DNA from 4 places in the Rhizobium sp. 05N49 genome. Region 2 is predicted to be linked to each of the others. Evidence: predicted binding sites of a transcription regulator. Region 2 holds the regulator's gene; each other region holds the start of a gene.

Region 1 (4,531 bases), on a different contig from region 2:
CGCTTGATGAGGCCGTTCTGCTCCAGCCGCTTGAGGAGAGGGGAGAGCGTGCCGGAATCGAGATCGAGCTGCTCGCCGATCGTCTTGACCGGCAGTTCGGCTTTTTCCCATAGAACCAGCATGACGAGATATTGCGGATAGGTCAGGCCCACCTTGTCAAGTATGGGCTTGTAGGCGCGGGTAAAGGCATGCGCCGTCGCGTAAACCGCGAAACAGAGCTGCTTCTCCAGCCGCTTTTCCTCTTCCGGTATTTCCATCACTTTCGCCGTTCTCGCTTTCATCGCTATCATCCTCAGAGGTCCCATTGTCCTCTTTTCAAATTCCGAATGCAATTTGCAAAATTCACTTGCGTACAATTTAATTGGGCATTATTAAAAACTCAACCCGAACGAACGGGGCCAACCAAAGGAGATTGTCATGCCTATTCTCTACACGACCAAAGCTTCCGCCACCGGTGGCCGCGCAGGCCGCGCCGTTTCCGAAAACGGCGTTCTCGACGTCACGCTGACCGTGCCGAAGGAACTCGGCGGCGACGGCGCAACCGGCACCAATCCCGAACAGCTCTTTGCGGCCGGTTATTCCGCCTGCTTCCTCGGTGCTTTGAAATTTGTGGCCGGCAAGGAAAAGGTCAAGATTCCCGAGGAAACCACCGTCTCCGCAACCGTCGGCATCGGCCCGCGTGAAGATGGCGGCGGCTTCGGCATCGAAGTGGCCCTGACCGTCAACATCCCGGGTGTCGACCGCGAAACTGCCGAAAAGCTCGCAGCTGCCGCCCACATCGTTTGCCCCTACAGCCACGCCATGCGCACCTCGACCGAAGTTCCGGTCACGGTTGCCTGATTACTTGCTGCGCCAGTGAACAAGGGCCGGGGCAATGCTCCGGCCTTTTCTTTTGGATCAATGCGCCGCCTGCTGTGCTGGCCCGGGCAACTGATCGGCATCGGTCAGGGTGCCGAGGAAAGCGACGATATCGTCGATTTCCGATTCCGTCAGTGCCGGCGGATCGCCGGGCTTGCGGCCGAAGGGCGGGTCCTGATTGAGATTGCCCCAATAGGCCTCCGGTATATCGTCATATTTGCGGATCGTGCCGTCGGCGTTCTTCGGATACCAGCGGCCCGGATCGCTGTCGCGTGTGGCATAGAAGGAGACGACGTCGCGCAGCGAGTGGAAATAGCCATTGTGGAAGAAGCTTTTCTTAAGCGCCACATTGCGTAGCGTCGGCGTGCGGAACAGACCGCAATAGTCCGGCCGATCCTTGAAATCGGTACGCTGAGGGCCGCAAAGGCCGAGATCATGGTAGTTGGGGTCGGCATTGGCCGGGATTGCCATGTTGCGCGGTACCGCGAGACCGAGGAAGCCGAAGTCGGAAAATTGCGGCGGCTCCCCGTCATTGGCGGGCTCGCTCAGATGGCAGCTCGAACAGTTTCCCTTGGCCGGGTCTTCGAAGAGTTCGCGCCCGTGAAGCTCCTGTGCCGTCAGGGTGCCCTTGCCGGCAAGAAAGGCGTCATAGCGACTGGAATAGGGATAGAAGTCTGCGCCGCTCTGCTCGAAAGTGCTGAGCGCCTCGACTGCCCCTTGGAACGCATCCCGGGCATTGCCGAAGACATCCTGGCCGAAAATCTCCCTGAAGTCGCCGGAATAGGCTGCCTTGCTGAGCGAGGTGACGACCTGGTTTTCGTCCTTGTTGCCCATTTCGAAAGGCGAAAGCAGCGGGATCTTCGCCTGGTCATAGCCATGGTCCACCCGCCCGTCCCAGGTCAGGCCGCCCGTTGGCCCATTGTCGACGCTCTCGTCGCCTTCATCCTCGGAATCGTAGAAATGTTCGGTGAAGGAGGGGACCGCCTGCAGGTAGCGCAAGGTCGGCACCGCGCGCAGGCCCGGCCGGTCCAGATGCGCCCCGCCCATTTCGACCGGTGTCGCGGTATCAGGAGCGAAACCATGATGCGGGTCGTGACAGGAGGCGCAGGCCTGCATGCCGGAGGCCGAAAGCGAGGAATCGAAGAACATCTTGCGGCCGAGTTCCGTCAGCGCCTCGGCGCGGGCATAGGCTTGTGCCCGCGACATCGGGCCGGGGTGCGCGCCGCCGGTGACGGCCGCGCTGCTTTGCCGCAGGGGAATAAGGCTGAAACCAAGCGTGCTGGCCGCCAGACCAAGCGCCAGTCCGGACCGCAGAAGCCAGATAATCTTTGTCGCCATGTCAGCGATTCCAACGAGTTAACATAATGCATGCTCATGATCGAACCTGACTGCAACAGATTGATGACGCGCGCGTACCGGCCGCAGCAACAACCCGCCCGATGTCACAAAGTTGATAGATGGCGGGAATAGCGTCTCGCCTGCGCTGGGTCTTTCCACGTCCGCCCGACGCCCCTCTAGCCACGCCCCCTTAGCCATGAGGTATCCCGCCATGACCAGACTGAAATTCCTCCGCAATCTTTCGCTGGCCGGCTCGGCCATGCTGCCGCTGGCGCTTGCCACGGCCGCCCATGCAGCACCCGCCGGCATGGACAAGATCCAGAATATCGTCGTCATCTACGCTGAAAACCGCAGTTTCGATAACCTCTATGGCAGCTTTCCGGGCGCCAACGGCCTCGCCAATGCAAGCGAAAGCCAGGCACGCCAGCTCGATCGCGATGGCGCGCCGCTTTCCGAACTGCCGCCTTCCTGGGGCGGTCTCACCGCCAAGGGTGTGACACCCGCCGTCACCGAGGCCCAGTCCGCTCACCTTGCTAATGCCGTCTTCTCGATCGACGATCCCAAGGGCTTTGCTCAATCGACCAATGTCATCACCCGCGACCTCTGGCACCGCTTCTATGAGGAGCAGATGCAGATCGATGGCGGCAAGAACGACAAGTTCGTCGCCTGGGCCGATTCCGGCAGCCTCGTCATGGGCCACTATGACGGCTCGATCCTGCCCATGTGGCAGGTCGCCAAGAAATACGTCCTCGCCGACAACTTCTTCCAGGGCGGCTTCGGCGGCTCCTTCTTCAACCACTTCCAGCTGATCTGCGCTTGCGCACCCTATTATGCGGATGCCGACAAGAGCCCCGCCAAGCCCACGATCGCCAAGGTCGATGCCGACGGCATTTCGCTGACCGTTGCCGAAAATGCACCAAAATCCGCGCTCGACGGTGCCCCGAAATTCGTCTCCGACGGCAACCTCACGCCGGATTTCTATGCCGTCAACACCATGCAGCCGCCCTACCAGCCGAGCGCCAATGCACCGGCCAAGGACGGTGATGCAGCCTATGCCGATCCCTCGCAGCCCAACACCTTGCCGCCGCAGCACGAGATCACCATCGGCGATCTCCTGTCACTAAAGGGCGTCAGCTGGGCATGGTACGGCGGCGCATGGCAGGCAGCCCTCGATGGCAAGAACGCCACGCCGGTGCCGAACTTCCAGTTCCATCACCAGCCCTTCAACTACTTTGCCAATTTTGCGCCGGGCACGCCCGCCCGCGCCGAGCATCTGAAGGACGGCGGCCTCGGCGGCGAAGGCTTCATCAAGGATATCGACGACGGCAAACTGCCGGCCGTTTCCTTCTACAAGCCGCAGGGCAACCTCAACGAACATGGTGGCTACGCCGATGTCTCGAGCGGTGACCAGCACCTCGCCGATCTCGTCTCCCATCTCGAAAAGAGCCCGCAATGGGGTCATATGCTCGTCATCGTCACCTATGACGAAAACGGCGGCTTCTGGGATCACGTCGCTCCGCCGAAGGCCGACCGCTGGGGCCCGGGCAATCGCATTCCAGCCTTCATCATCTCGCCCTATGCCAAGGGCGGCATGGTCGATCATACGCAATATGACACGACCTCGATCCTGCGCCTGATCACGGCCCGTTACGACCTGCCGGTGCTTCCGGGCCTGCTTGCCCGCGACAGGGCGCTGGCGCTGAACAACGAGCCGCCGATGGGCAACCTGACGGCATCGCTCGACCTGACGCGCTGATCGTCACGATAACGTTGTCTTCTCCCCAGACATTGGGGAGAAGACTTCTTGCTTTCGGATGTCTTATCCGTTGAGCGCGCGCATGCCGACTTCGCTATAGCGATCTCCGACAGCGCGGGGCAGGGCGCCGGCGATTTCCTCGAGATCCTGCTGCGTCAGATCAACGGCAGCCGCTCCAAGATTTTCGTCGAGCCGCGTGCGGCGGCGCGTGCCGGGAATAGGCACGATATCTTCGCCCTGAGCCATCACCCAGGCGAGCGCCAGCTGTGCGGGTGTTGCGCCCTTGCGGCGCGCAATCTCTTCGACCACCGCGACCAGTTCGAGGTTCCGCTGCAAGTTCTCACCCATGAACCGCGGCGAGCTGCGCCTGTAGTCGCCGGGCGCGAGTTCGTCGACAGACTTGATCACTCCGGACAGGAAACCGCGTCCGAGCGGCGAATAGGCGACAAGTCCGATCCCGAGTTCACGCAGCGTCTGCAGCACGCCGTCTTCCGGCTCGCGCGACCAGAGCGAATATTCGCTTTGAACGGCAGTAATGGGATGCACGGCATGCGCCCTGCGGATCGTCTCGGCACTCGC
Region 2 (4,531 bases):
ACGCCTTCACCTCGCTCGAACCGCAGCGGGGCACGAGAATAGGTATCATAAAGCGGCGAGGCTTCAGCCATGGCGCGATCTCCTTCAATCAGGCTCTGAGGCAACGGACTCCGGCTAAGAAAACCAGGTCCGAAAAATTAAAAATGCCGCCTTTCGGCGGCCTGAAGCACTATTTACTTTTCGCACTGCAATGTCAACAAAACTGAGGATTTAGCGCATGCGTCAAGCCTGCAATCCGCATTACAGGTCTATCAACAGCTAATGTTGCAGAAATGACTCTCCCGGGAAGCAAGTTGGGGAAAACTACGAATTCGGATTCATCGGATTCCTGCGACTCTTGTCACAGAGTCAGGCTCACACTAGGTTAAAGTTCAATTACTAGACTGCATGCGGCGGAACTAGTCACCAAAATTGATCAGGCGTTTCTTGCTTCGGAGGCTTCCGAGGCAACGGTGAGGGATTCTGCCATCACCAACGCGAAAGGTGGAGACAGGGCATGAACTGGACAGACGAGCGTGTCGAAAAGCTCAAGAAGCTTTGGTCGGAGGGACTGAGTGCCAGCCAGATCGCTGCGCAACTTGGCGGAGTAAGTAGAAACGCTGTTATCGGCAAGGTTCACCGGCTCAGTCTTCCCGGCCGCGCCAAGGCCGGCGGAACCGCAACCACGGCGCGTGCGCCCAAGCGCAACACCTCTGCGCCCCGCGCCCCGAACTATGCATCTCGCATCGCCACCCGCACCGTGACGCGCCAGCAGGGCGCAACGATGCTGAAGGAAGAGATCGAGATCGAAACGGTCGAGGAAATGGAATACGTGCCGGCCAAAAACGTGGTCGTGCCTATTTCGCGCCGCCTCGGCCTGACGGAACTGACGGAGCGCACCTGCAAGTGGCCGGTCGGCGATCCGCTGAAGGACGATTTCTACTTCTGCGGCTGCGACTCCCCGGATTCATCGCCCTATTGCAACTACCACCAGCGTCTCGCCTATCAGCCGGTGAGCGAACGCCGCAAGGCTGTCCGGGTCGCCTAATCCGCGATCTTCCAACAGACGCGATGTATCATCACCCCTCCTCGCCTTGCGCGGAGGGGTGATTTTTTAGCCGGCACAGGAACGGCGGAAAACGGTTCCTGACCACGATCTGCGGAAGGCCGATCTCTGCCTGCATCCACCTGCCTGACAATACGAACTTATGTGGCCAAGACCATCGATGCGTTTCAGCCCCAGGGCTGGCATGGACCGGTGGGTCATAGCGCTGTAGCGCGATATTCTGATACAGATGCGGTATTCTGGTCGAGTAGCACGGCGCACATAGTCGCTTGGGGGTGCCAATGGAGATCGATCCAAAGCGGATGACAATGGGGTTCGTCGGGGCGGGCACGATTACCGAGGCTGTCGTCACCGGATTGGGCAAGACAGCGTTTCGCGACGCACCCATCGCGCTGTCACCTCGTAACGCAGGCGTCGCCTCCCGGCTCGCGGCGGCAAACGGGAATGTGTCTATCGCTGTGGGCAACCAGGATGTTCTCGACCGCTCCGATCTCGTATTTTTGGCAGTGAGGCCGCAAATTGCCGAGGAGGTCATCCGCTCGCTTCGATTTCGGCCGGGCCACCATGTCATCAGCTTTGTCGCGGCTACGCCAATGGATCAACTGCTGGCGTGGATCGATCGGCCGGTTCGCCTGAGCCTGGCAATTCCACTTCCGTTCGTCGCCGATCTCCAGGGGGCGACTGCGATCTACCCGCCCGACGAGGTCTCCCACACCCTCTTTTCGGCGCTCGGAACGGCGATCCAGGTTGAAGACAAGCAGGAGTTCGAACTTCTCGCGGTGGCGAGCTGCCTGATGGCCAGCTATTTCGGCATCCTGGACGCGACGTCGACCTGGCTGCAGAGCAAGGGGCTCTCGGGAACGGCTGGCGACGCCTACCTCCGTCAATTGTTTTCCGGCCTCGCCCATGCTGCCCGTTCAAAACCTGTCGCGAGTTTCGATGAACTCATCGGCGAGCATTCGACCAAGGGCGGATTGAACGAACAGGTGCTCGAAGACTTTCGTGCGTTTGGCGGCACTGCGGCTCTGCAAAAGGCTCTTGATCGAATTCTTGTGCGCATCCGTCTGTAAAAAGCAGATCCTTTCGAGGTTCGCTTTCGGCGCCTGGTGTCGGCTTTCGTAAGGAGCTAGGGGTGCCAGATAGACAAACGGGCCGCCCGGCAAGCGAGCGACCCGTCTGGACCTCCGATCACTCGGATTAAGCTTAAGCTTCCATGGAATATCCCGCGCCGCGCACGGTGCGGATGACATCCTGCATGTTGGAGAAATTCAGCGCCTTGCGCAGGCGGCCGACATGGACGTCGACGGTGCGCTCGTCCACGTAAATATCATGGCCCCAGACGCCGTCGAGAAGCTGCGAGCGGGAGAAGACGCGGCCCGGCGAGGACATCAGGAATTCCAGCAGGCGGAATTCGGTCGGGCCGAGGCGGACTTCGCGGCTCTTGCGATGGACGCGGTGCGTTTCGCGATCGAGCTCGATATCACCACATTTCAGAACGGTGGAGAGCACCTCGGGACGGGCGCGTCGGAGCATCGCCTTGACGCGGGCGACGAGTTCCGGCGTGGAGAAGGGCTTGACGACATAGTCGTCCGCGCCGGTCGAAAGACCGCGAACGCGCTCGCTCTCTTCACCGCGCGCCGTCAGCATGATGATCGGCAGGCGCTCGGTTTCCGGCCGCATGCGCAGCCGGCGGCAGAGCTCGATGCCGGAAACGCCCGGCAGCATCCAGTCAAGGATGAGCAGGTCCGGCGTGCGCTCCTGAAGCCGGATTTCGGCTTCGTCGCCACGAAGGATCGTATCCACCTCGAAACCTTCGGCTTCGAGGTTGTAGCGGAGAAGCACGCTCAGCGCCTCTTCATCTTCAACAACTGCAACTCTTGGGATCATGCGTGTCAGTCTCCTAATGCATGATCCTTAAACCGGGGGTGATTTAAGCAAGGGACCATGCAAGACTCGGAATTGGCTGCGACCCTTGCGCGCCCCGACGGGGCGCGCACGCAATCGGCAGGTCCGGATTACTCCGTGACCGCACCAACGGTATTGGAGCTGTCGTCCTTCGGACGCTCGCCCTCCGGCTGGGCGCCGGTTGCCATGTAGTAGATCGTCTCGGCGATGTTGGTCGCGTGGTCGCCGATGCGCTCGATGTTCTTGGCGCAGAAGAGAAGATGCGTGCAGCTCGTGATGTTGCGCGGATCTTCCATCATGTAGGTGAGGAGTTCGCGGAACAGCGAGGTGTACATCGCGTCGATCTCGTCGTCGCGCTCGCGGATGGACTTGGCCTTGTCGGCCGAGCGATTGGTGTAGACGTCGAGCACTTCCTTAAGCTGGACCAGCGCCAGTTCGGAGAGATGCTCGAGACCGCGGGCGAGCTTGCGCGGAACGCCGGTGCTCTGCACCGCGATGACGCGCTTTGCCGTGTTCTTGCCGAGATCGCCGACGCGCTCGAGGTCGGCGGCGATGCGGATCGAACCCATGATCTCGCGAAGGTCGGAGGCCATCGGCTGGCGGCGGGCGATCGTGACGATCGCCTTGTCGTTGATCTCGCGTTCAGCGTGATCGAGGATCACGTCGTCGGAAATGACCTTCTGAGCGAGTGCGGTGTCACCGTTGACCAGCGCGCGAATTGCGTCGGCGCCCATCTGTTCGGCAAGACCACCCATCTCGGAAATGCGCCGGGACAGGAACTTCAGATCGTCGTCATAGGCGGAAAAAATATGTGTCGATGCCATGGGGCTTTGTCCTCGAAAATCGGGAAGGCTTCACATTGCCAAAATCAGCCGAACCGGCCCATGATATAGTCCTGGGTGCGCGGATCGTCCGGATTGGTGAACATCTTGTCAGTATCGTTTTCCTCGACCAGGTTGCCGAGGTGGAACATGGCCGTACGCTGTGATACGCGCGCGGCCTGCTGCATGGAATGCGTCACAATGACGATCGTGTAGTTTTCACGCAGCTCGTGGATCAGCTCTTCGACCTTTGCAGTCGCGATCGGGTCGAGCGCCGAGCAGGGCTCGTCCATCAGGATGACTTCCGGGCTGACGGCGACAGCGCGTGCGATGCACAGACGCTGCTGCTGACCACCGGAAAGGCCGGTACCGGATTCATGCACGCGGTCCTTGACCTCGTTCCAGAGGCCGGCGCGCTGCAGGCTGGTCTCGACGATCTGGTCGAGGTCGGCCTTGGACTTTGCCAGACCGTGAATGCGCGGGCCGTAGGAGACGTTTTCATAGATCGTCTTCGGGAACGGGTTCGGCTTCTGGAACACCATGCCGACGCGGGCGCGGAGTTCGACGACGTCGATATCGGGATCGTAGATATCATCCGTGTCGAGCGTGATCTTGCCGGTCACGCGGCAGCCGTCGATCGTGTCGTTCATGCGGTTCAGCGAACGCAGGAAGGTGGACTTGCCGCAGCCCGAGGGGCCGATCAGCGCGGTCACGGTGTTTTCGCGGATGTTCAGATTGACATCGAAAAGCGCACGCTTCT
Region 3 (4,531 bases), on a different contig from region 2:
GAGGCGAGCGATCTTCCCGTATCCGCCGATCTCGAGGACGGGTTCGGCGCAGCACCTGAGATCTGCGCCGAAACGATCCGGCTGGCCACTGCGGCGGGGCTGGTCGGCGGATCGATCGAAGATGCCACCGGCGATCCGGCAAGGCCGATCTATGATCTCTCGCACGCCGTCGAGCGGGTCCAGGCGGCGGCTGAAGCGGCGCGGAAACTGCCTTTCCTGCTGACGGCGAGGGCAGAGAATTTTCTCTGGGAGCGGCCCGATCTCGATGACACGATCAAGCGGCTGCATGCCTTCTCGGCAGCAGGCGCCGATGTGCTCTACGCACCAGGACTGCCCGATATCGACGCCATCCGAACCGTCTGCGCTGCCGTGGACAAGCCGGTCAATGTGGTAATGGGGCTGAAGGGGCCGCGCTATAGCGTTGCCGAACTCTCGGCGGCGGGCGTGCGCCGGGTGAGCGTGGGCGGATCCTTTGCTCGCGCGGCGCTCGGCGCACTACTGCGGGCGGCCGAGGAGGTGAAATCATCGGGGACCTTTGACTATGCGGCCGAGGCGATCCCGGCGGCCACGCTCAGCCGACTCATGTCGCAGGAGAAGCGGGGCGACCGGGAGTAGGGCTGGATCGGTGGTATCTCATTGCGGATCGATAAGGGCTGACAAAATCCGGATGTCTGCCGGTCAGCCCTTCTTCTTGCCCTGCCGCTTGCCGTACCGCGGGCGGAAATCGACAAGCAAAGACTTCAGTTCCAGTTCGCGTACGCGTCGGGCCGCTTCATCCGGGCTCACCCAGTCCAGCACGCGCTGGCCGACCTCGCGGAACTGCCCCTGCGTGCGGTCTACCTCGATCTGAAAGATATCGACGATGCAGGGAACAACGTCGCCGTCGTCCAGTTCCTTGAGATAGGTGTAGCGACCGACCGGCTTTTTGCTGACCGTCCCGCGCACGCCGGCTTCCTCCCAGGCCTCGATGGCGGCCGCCTCATCCGGCTTCTTCTTTTTCATCGGCCAGCCCTTGGGAATGATCCAGCGGCCGCTGTCGCGGGTGGTGACCACGAGGACTTCGATTTCGCGATGATCGCTTTCGGGATCGTTGTTTCGATAACGGAAGCAGAGAGCGCCATATTGCTGGCGAAAGGCGCCGGAGAAAAGCTTCTCGGGCCTTTCGGCAAGTTGCTTCAGTAGCGGCTTTGGGGTGGCGGCGCGAGGTTTTGCGCCTTTTTTGCTGGATTTCATGACATCAAGCATTGTCAATTTCTGCATTTTCGATCAATTGCCTGCGACGTTTTATGACAGATTTGTGACAGTCTCTTGTGACTGCCATGTCCGCTTCAGGAAGGATCGCCCGAGATGATGAGCGTGTTTCGCAAGATGATGCCGCGGGAGGACCGCTTCTTCGACATGTTCTGCCGGCATTCGGAAACGGTCGTCGCTGCCGCCCATGCGATGGAAAGGCTGCTGAAAGGCGAGGCGGTTCAGGAAAATTGCGATCGGATCATCGCGCTCGAGGACCAGGCCGACGACATCACCCGCGAAGTGCTTGTGGCCGTCAGGCGCAGCTTCATCACACCCTTCGATCGCGGCGATATCAAGGACCTGATCCAGTCCATGGACGATGCCATCGACATGATGCACAAGACGGTGAAGATCATCCGCCTGTTCGAGCGGACGAGTTTCGACCCGCTGATGCAGGACATGGGCGGGGAGATCGTCAAGGCGGCGGCCCTGATGGCGGAGGCGATCCCGCTTCTCAACAAGATGGGCGCCAATGCGCAGCGGCTTGCCGTCATCGCCGAGGAGATCACCCGGGTCGAGGGGCGTTCCGACGAGCTGCATGACGAGGGGCTGAAAGACCTCTATCGCCGGCATGGGGCCAGCGGCAATGCCATGGCCTACATGATCGGCAGCGAGATCTATTCCAATCTGGAAAAGATCGTGGACCGGTTCGAGGACGTGGCCAATGAAATCAGCGGCGTCGTCATCGAGAACGTCTGATGGAAGCCTCTCTCTCCCTTCCGCTGCTGATCGGGCTCATCGGTGTCGCGCTGTTCTTCGATTTCCTGAACGGCTTGCATGACGCGGCAAACTCGATTGCGACCATCGTCTCCACCCGGGTCCTCAGGCCGCAATATGCCGTCGGCTGGGCGGCCTTCTTCAATTTCATCGCCTTCCTGTTCTTCGGCCTTCATGTCGCCGAAACGCTGGGCACCGGCATCATCGATCCGGCCATCGTTTCCCCGCAGGTGATCTTTGCGGCGCTGATGGGGGCGATCGTCTGGAACATCGTCACCTGGCTGTTCGGCATTCCTTCTTCCTCCTCGCATGCACTGGTCGGCGGGCTCGTCGGGGCAGGGTGGGCGAAGGTCGGCTTCAGCTCCATCGTCTGGAGCGGCCTGTTGAAGACGGTTGGCGCTATCTTCATGTCGCCGGCGATCGGCTTCCTGCTGGCGCTGTTCTTCGTCCTCGTCGTCTCCTGGCTCTTCGTGCGCCAGACACCGTTTGCCGTCGATCGCACCTTCCGCTTCATGCAGTTCGTCTCCGCATCGCTCTATTCGCTCGGCCATGGCGGCAACGACGCGCAGAAGACGATGGGCATCATCGCCGTTCTTCTCTTCAGCCAGGGTCAGCTTGGCCCGAGCTTCCATGTGCCGCTCTGGGTGGTCATTTCCTGCCAGTCGGCGATGGCGCTCGGCACGCTCTTCGGCGGCTGGCGGATCGTGCATACGATGGGCTCGAAGATCACAAGGCTCAATCCGATGCAGGGTTTCTGCGCCGAGACCGGCGGCGCGCTGACGCTGTTTGCGGCGACCTGGCTCGGCATTCCCGTGTCGACGACGCATACGATCACCGGCGCGATCATCGGAGTGGGAGCAGCGCGGCGTCTTTCGGCCGTGCGCTGGGGTGTGGCCGGCAATATCGTCATCGCCTGGGTCATCACAATGCCGGCTGCCGCTGCCATCGCTGCCGCCTGCTATGGAATTGCAAGCCTGTTTGCCTGAGGTCAACAGCCGCCGGATGCACCGGATACCTTAATTTTAGGGGCTACTATTTTCGATCCGATGTTGCGCTCTATTCTCCATGCAAGGAGAAGGCGAAGACGAGCGAAAGATGCATCCATACAGGCATTTATCGGAATTGAATGTGGAAACTCCGGCAAGGACAGGCCGCCGCGGGGTCGACCAGTGCGGTGTCATCTGCTGCCGCGTGGAAAGGGGCGGGAGGCTGAGCGTCCTGCTCGTCACCAGCCGCGATACCGGACGATGGGTGATCCCGAAAGGCTATCTCCAGAAAAAGGAAAAGCCCTATCGCTGCGCCCAGCGCGAGGCATCCGAAGAGGCCGGCGTCAGGGGCAAGGTCAGGAAGAAGCCGCTCGGCTATTACAGCTATCTGAAGGACCAGGAGCAGCCGCTGACGGTTTCGGTGCATCTGCTGCGGCTGGAGAGCGAGACCACGCATTTCCGCGAATATGGGGAGAGGCAGAAGATCTGGATTTCGCCGGCGGACGCGGCCTCTCTCGTCGATGAGCCCGAACTGCAGGAGATCTTCCGCGCAATCGATGCGGACAATCCGCTGACGTCGCAGGACCGACTGAAACCCCATCGCATCCATGGACGGCGGCCGCGGGCCGATGCAGCCGTGTCGCTCGCCTCATTGCCAGGATTGACCTGATCGCCGCCGCCCTGGCGGGCAGGCGCAGTTGCAAAGGCCCGCCATTGCGGGCCTTTGCGTTAAGAGACTAGCGGGGACTGCCGGTTGCAAGAGGCCCCCAGGAGAGCTCACGGTCAGGGACGGCTGAAAGGTCGACCATCACCTCGACGCCGGTCCTGATGCGCCGCCGCAGGAGGCCGGCGCGATCCGGATGCGCCTGGAGCAGGCCTTTCTCGTGGAGCGCCTGCAGCCGTGTGCGCGACATCTCCAGCCCGGAGGCCAGCAGGCGGTCGAGGCGTATGCCGGAAGGCAACGGCACAGCGAGCTCGATCTCCACCCGTGTCCAGCCGGGAGTCTCGCGCAGCACCTCCCTGACGAGGTCGAATTCCGGAAATTCGTCGATGCGCTCAGCTTTGCGTTTCAGGGCTTCGATCTTGAAGCTCTCCGTCCGGATCCATTCGGGATCGTTGGATTGCAGCGCGTGCAGAATAGCCGGATCGATATCGCGGACATTCTGACGCTCGAAGAGCGGCCGGTTCCAGGTCTTGTCGCAGGCCAGGCATTTGTAGATGAGCCAGGCATCCAGCCGGCGGCCATTGGCATTGAGCCGGATCTTGTCGCTGGATCGAAAGGCTCTCAATCCACCGCATCCGCCACAGGCAATCCAGGGCTGGGGAGCGGTTTTCGGCGTTACGGTCCATCGGACCCGTAGGGTATCGCACATAAGTCTTGGTCTTCCGTTCGGAAGTTCACCAAGATGGCGCGAGAGAAAGCCCTATCGGGCGCGGCGTGGCGATGCTTTTGGGTGGCTGAAGAGCAGAGACAGCGGGGCTGTTGCTGGCGATCGGAACAATGCCAAACCGGTCTCTTGCCGCCACCCGATGAA
Region 4 (4,531 bases), on a different contig from region 2:
TCGCCGGTGGCGATCAGCTTGATGCCGGCATCGGCAAGACCGCGATCGACGAACTGCTTCATGAAGATTGCGCCGACACCTGATGGCACGAAGACGAAGAGGGCATCGGGCTTAGCGTCGCGTACACGCTGAAGGAAGGGTGCAAAATCGGGGTTCTGCAGGGGAACGCGGAGTGCTTCGACAACCGTGCCGCCTTCTTTCTTGAACTGGTCGGTAAAGCCCTTCTCGATGTCGATGCCCGGCCCATAGTCTGTCACCAGGGTGACGACCCGCTTGAGGTTGTTCTGGACTGCCCAGGTGGCGACCGGAACGACGGATTGCGGACCGCCCATCGAGGTGCGCACGAAATAGGGCGACTGTTTCATGATGGCCGAGGTCGTGGCCGAGGTGATGATCGCCGGAACCTTTGCCTGGTTGAGAACCGGGGCGACACCCATGGCAAGCGGCGTCAGGCCGAAGCCGACGAGCATCTTGACGCCATCATTGACGACGAGTTCCTGGGCGATGCGGCGGGTCTGGTCGGCCGTGCCCGCGTCGTCACGCAGCACGAGCTCGATCTTCTTGCCTGCAACCGTGTCGCCATTGATTGCCATGTATGCGCGCGCGCCGGCCTCGACCTGACGGCCGGTTGAGGCAAAAGGACCTGTCATCGGCAGGATCACGCCGATCTTCACCGTTTCCTGCGCAAATGCAGGCACCCCAGCAAGCGTGGCGAGCGCCGCGCCTGCTATCAATAGTCTTCTTGAAAACGAAATCATGTATACTCCTCCCATTGTTGCGCATCATATCTCTCTCCCGGAGATATGCCGCGACCTGAACGTTTTTCTTCTCTCCTCCAGAGGAAAACGCCATTGTCGCGAAAATTGCTCAGCGACGTCAATGTATACATAAAACTTGACATGGTACAAGCTGCCGCTACCTGTCAGACCTGCAAACCATGCCTGGCAGACTGATCACGAAAGGCTCGGCGGACGGTCTCTTGCGCTTGCCAGTTTTGCGTTTTGTCAAAGCAAATTTTCGATCGTCGCAACTCTGTCATATAGCTATGGCGAGAACGTGCTTTATCGAGCGAATTGAACAGGGAGCGTGCCATGATCGAAAACACTCAGCTCGACCGTATCAAGAACGAAATCGCCGACAGCTTCGACGAGGAGCTGGAAATGCAGATGGAGGAGGACCGGCTCGACGAGCTGGTCGCCGAGGGCATGTCCGGCGAGGCGGAACAGACGCTCGAGCGCAAACTCTATTTCCGCGAGCTCTTCCGTCTGCAGCATGAGCTGGTTCGCCTTCAGGACTGGGTCCACTACAAGAAGTTGAAGGTGGTCGTGCTTTTCGAGGGCCGCGATTCCGCCGGCAAGGGTGGTGCAATCAAGCGCGTGACCCAACGCCTCAATCCGCGCGTCTGCCGCGTCGTGGCGCTGCCGGCGCCGACCGAACGCGAGCGGAACCAGTGGTATTTTCAGCGCTACACGCCGCATCTGCCGTCGGCGGGCGAGATGGTGCTCTTCGACCGCAGTTGGTACAACCGTGCCGGCGTCGAGCGGGTCATGGGCTTCTGCACGAAGGACGAGCTGGAAGAGTTCTTCCGCTCCGTGCCGGAATTCGAGCGCATGCTGGTCCGCTCCGGCATCATCCTCATCAAGTACTGGTTCTCGATCACCGATGAGGAGCAGGAGTTCCGCTTCAATATGCGCATCCACGATCCGCTGAAGCAGTGGAAGCTCTCGCCGATGGACCTGCAGAGCCGCGTCCATTGGGAGGAATATACCAAGGCCAAGGAAGAAATGCTCGCCCGCACCCATATTGAGGAAGCGCCGTGGTGGGTTGTTCAGGCCGTCGACAAGAAACGCGCGCGCCTCAATTGCATTGCCCATCTGCTCGGCCAGATCCCGTATGAGGACGTTCCGAAGGAAGGGATCGTGCTGCCGGATCGCGTGCGTCACGATGACTACCACCGCACCCCGGTTCCGCCGGAAATGTATGTTCCCGAAGTCTACTGATTGAAGTGGCTGCGGCCGGTTTCCGGCAGCAGCGCCTTTTCAGCATGTCGCGCAAAACTGATTCACGCGTTGCGCGACATGCCTCAATGCGCCGATTGCTGCTTGGCGCGGGCGACGATCTGGGTCGGATTGACGAATTGCAGCGCGATGATGAGCCAGAAGAGCGTCGTCACCATATAGATCACCGCCATCGCATCGATTGATTGGCTGGCTCGTACGCCGGATGCGAAGACCGCATAATAGAGAGAGACGACAAGCGTCTGGGTCTGCGGTCCGGCGATGAGGAAGGTCAGCTCGAACATCGCGAGCGTGCGCACCAGCACGAGCAGAAGTGCTGCCAGCATGCCGGGCAGCAGGAGCGGCAGCAGAATGCGGATAAAGAGGCTGGTGGTGCCGGCACCGAAGACACGGGCGGCGGCCTCAATGCGTGGATCGATCTGCTCGATGAACGGGATCATGACGAGCACGACGAAGGGGAAAGACGGCACGAGGTTGATCAGCACGACGCCCCAGAAGGTGCCGCCGAGCCCGAGCTGGTAGAGCACTGTTGCCAGCGGAATGCCGTAGGTCAGCGGTGGGATCAGCAGCGGCAGCAGGAAGAGCAGAATGATGGCGCGCTTGCCCGGGAAATCGCGCCGCGCCAGAGCATAGGCTGTCAATACGCCCAGAATGCCCGAGATGATGACGACGACAAAGGCCATCTCGAAGGTAACGATGACGACGCTGGATAGCTGGAATTCGCTCCAGGCGCTGAAATACCAACGATCCGTCCAGCCGCGCGGCAGCCATGTGCCGAGCCAGCGTGTGGCGAAAGAGTTGACGATCACGGCCGCGATGACCGCAAGCAGGTTGAGGACAAAGAGGGTCGCGAGCGCCCAGACGGCGATGCGCCAGATCTTCGAGGTAAGGCCCTGGTCACGGATCATGGCTTAGCCTTTCGTGCCGCCGGCCGGGCCGCGGTAGAAGAAGGAACGCGCACCGAGGACGGCGACGACAACAATGAGCTCGACGCCACCCATGATAATGGCGATCGCCGTGCCGTAGGAATGATCATATTGCTCGAAGGCGGCTTGATAGGCTGCAATCGAGATGACGCGCGTCGGACCAGCCGGCGCGCCGAGCAGGACGGCGGACGGGAAGACGGCAAAAGCCTGCACGAAGGAAAGGCAGAAAGTCACGGCGAGACCGGGCACCAGGAGCGGCAGGAACACGCGCGTAAAGCGCTGCCGTGCATTGGCGCCGAGCGTGGCGGCAGCCTGCTCGATCGCCGGGTCGATGCCGGTGATATAGGACAACGTCAGCAGGAAGGCGAAGGGGAAGCCGGTAATCAGCAGCGAGGCGAAAACACCCCAGTAATTGTTGGTGAGCTTGACCGGTGAATCCAGGATGCCGAACAGGATGAGCGTCTCGTTGAACCAGCCGCGCGGGCCGAGAAAAGTCAGCAGACCATCGGCGACGAAGACAGTACCGAGCGTAATCGGCAGTACGAGGATCGTCGTCAGTAGCCGCTGTCGCCGCATCAGTCGGACGCGAAACGCAACCGGGACTGCGAAGGCCAGGTTGACGATCGTGACCGGCAAGGCAAGCCACATCGTATTGGCGATCGTGCCGTACTGGAACTGGTCCGAGAAGAATTTCGCGTAATTTTCGTACCAAACGCCGCCATCCTTCGGCATCAGTGAATCCGCAACGCCGTAGACGAAGGGGTAGATGAAGAGGGCGATCATGAAGATCAGGCCTGGCAGCACCAGCAATGTCGTGCCGTCAAGGCCCTGAGCGGCAAGCCGGGTTTTCAGTGAGGGACCGCCATTCATGCTGGCGCCCCTTTGAAGACCAGCGAGCGCCCCGCGACGGGCTGCAGAGTGGTGGCAGAGCCGCGCGGCAACGCATCATCGGAGCGGAAATACAGCTCCGATCCGTCCGCCGAACGGGCCATACCGAAGAAGGCACGCCCGCGATATTCGGTGTTCGCGACAATGACGGGAATGCCGCTGTCGTCGGTGGTCGCAACGAGATCTTCGGGACGCACGGAGAGCACTGCGGCATCGCCGACCTTCAATGTGTCGCGCATCGTGCCGGTCAGTCGCGCACCCGCGGCCTCGATTTCGGCCTCGGTGCCGGAGATGGAGACGACGCGCCCGGGAATGCGGGTGCGGAAGCCCATGAAATCGGCGACGTTGAGATTGACCGGGCGCTGGTAGAGATCCTGAGGCGTGCCGATCTGCTGGATATGACCCTGGCTCATGACAACGATGCGGTCGGCAAGCGACAGGGCTTCGTCCTGGTCATGCGTGACATAGATGGTCGTCGAGCCGATCTGGTCGTGGATACCGCGGATTTCGGCGCGCATTTCCAGGCGCAGCTTGGCGTCGAGGTTGGAGAGCGGCTCGTCCATCAACACGATCGGCGGGCGGATGACGATTGCGCGGGCAATGGCGACACGCTGCTGCTGGCCGCCGGAGAGCTGGCCGGGCAGCTTGTCCGCCTGACTTTCAAGACGCACGAGCGCCAGCGCATCGATGATGCGCTTG

Evidence for each region. The regulator PhoB, encoded in region 2, activates phosphate uptake and scavenging genes when phosphate is short. The targets are predictions, from matches to a motif close to TGTCATNNANCTGTCAT.
Region 1: the regulator PhoB is predicted to act here: its motif matches at 2,249-2,265, upstream of AC1DF8_RS24370 (acid phosphatase).
Region 3: the regulator PhoB is predicted to act here: its motif matches at 1,287-1,303, upstream of AC1DF8_RS30140 (DUF47 domain-containing protein).
Region 4: the regulator PhoB is predicted to act here: its motif matches at 1,023-1,039, upstream of ppk2 (polyphosphate kinase 2).

The regions. Positions count from the first base shown of each region.
Region 1 is NZ_JBFTME010000013.1:154,876-159,406, forward strand. Features, by position in the region: gene AC1DF8_RS24355 (MarR family winged helix-turn-helix transcriptional regulator) at 1-290, opposite strand, end outside; gene AC1DF8_RS24360 (organic hydroperoxide resistance protein) at 418-840, shown strand; gene AC1DF8_RS24365 (cytochrome-c peroxidase) at 898-2,196, opposite strand; gene AC1DF8_RS24370 (acid phosphatase) at 2,408-3,952, shown strand; gene AC1DF8_RS24375 (aldo/keto reductase) at 4,016-4,531, opposite strand, start outside.
Region 2 is NZ_JBFTME010000002.1:479,358-483,888, reverse strand. Features, by position in the region: gene AC1DF8_RS06600 (acetylornithine transaminase) at 1-71, opposite strand, end outside; gene AC1DF8_RS06595 (GcrA family cell cycle regulator) at 497-1,027, shown strand; gene AC1DF8_RS06590 (pyrroline-5-carboxylate reductase) at 1,327-2,115, shown strand; gene phoB (phosphate regulon transcriptional regulator PhoB) at 2,249-2,932, opposite strand; gene phoU (phosphate signaling complex protein PhoU) at 3,061-3,774, opposite strand; gene pstB (phosphate ABC transporter ATP-binding protein PstB) at 3,819-4,531, opposite strand, start outside.
Region 3 is NZ_JBFTME010000022.1:33,066-37,596, reverse strand. Features, by position in the region: gene AC1DF8_RS30150 (isocitrate lyase/PEP mutase family protein) at 1-615, shown strand, start outside; gene AC1DF8_RS30145 (NUDIX hydrolase) at 679-1,233, opposite strand; gene AC1DF8_RS30140 (DUF47 domain-containing protein) at 1,348-1,992, shown strand; gene AC1DF8_RS30135 (inorganic phosphate transporter) at 1,992-2,996, shown strand; gene AC1DF8_RS30130 (NUDIX hydrolase) at 3,139-3,666, shown strand; gene AC1DF8_RS30125 (DUF1062 domain-containing protein) at 3,734-4,369, opposite strand.
Region 4 is NZ_JBFTME010000010.1:76,176-80,706, forward strand. Features, by position in the region: gene AC1DF8_RS20645 (ABC transporter substrate-binding protein) at 1-758, opposite strand, end outside; gene ppk2 (polyphosphate kinase 2) at 1,092-2,000, shown strand; gene AC1DF8_RS20655 (ABC transporter permease) at 2,084-2,926, opposite strand; gene AC1DF8_RS20660 (ABC transporter permease) at 2,930-3,814, opposite strand; gene AC1DF8_RS20665 (ABC transporter ATP-binding protein) at 3,811-4,531, opposite strand, start outside.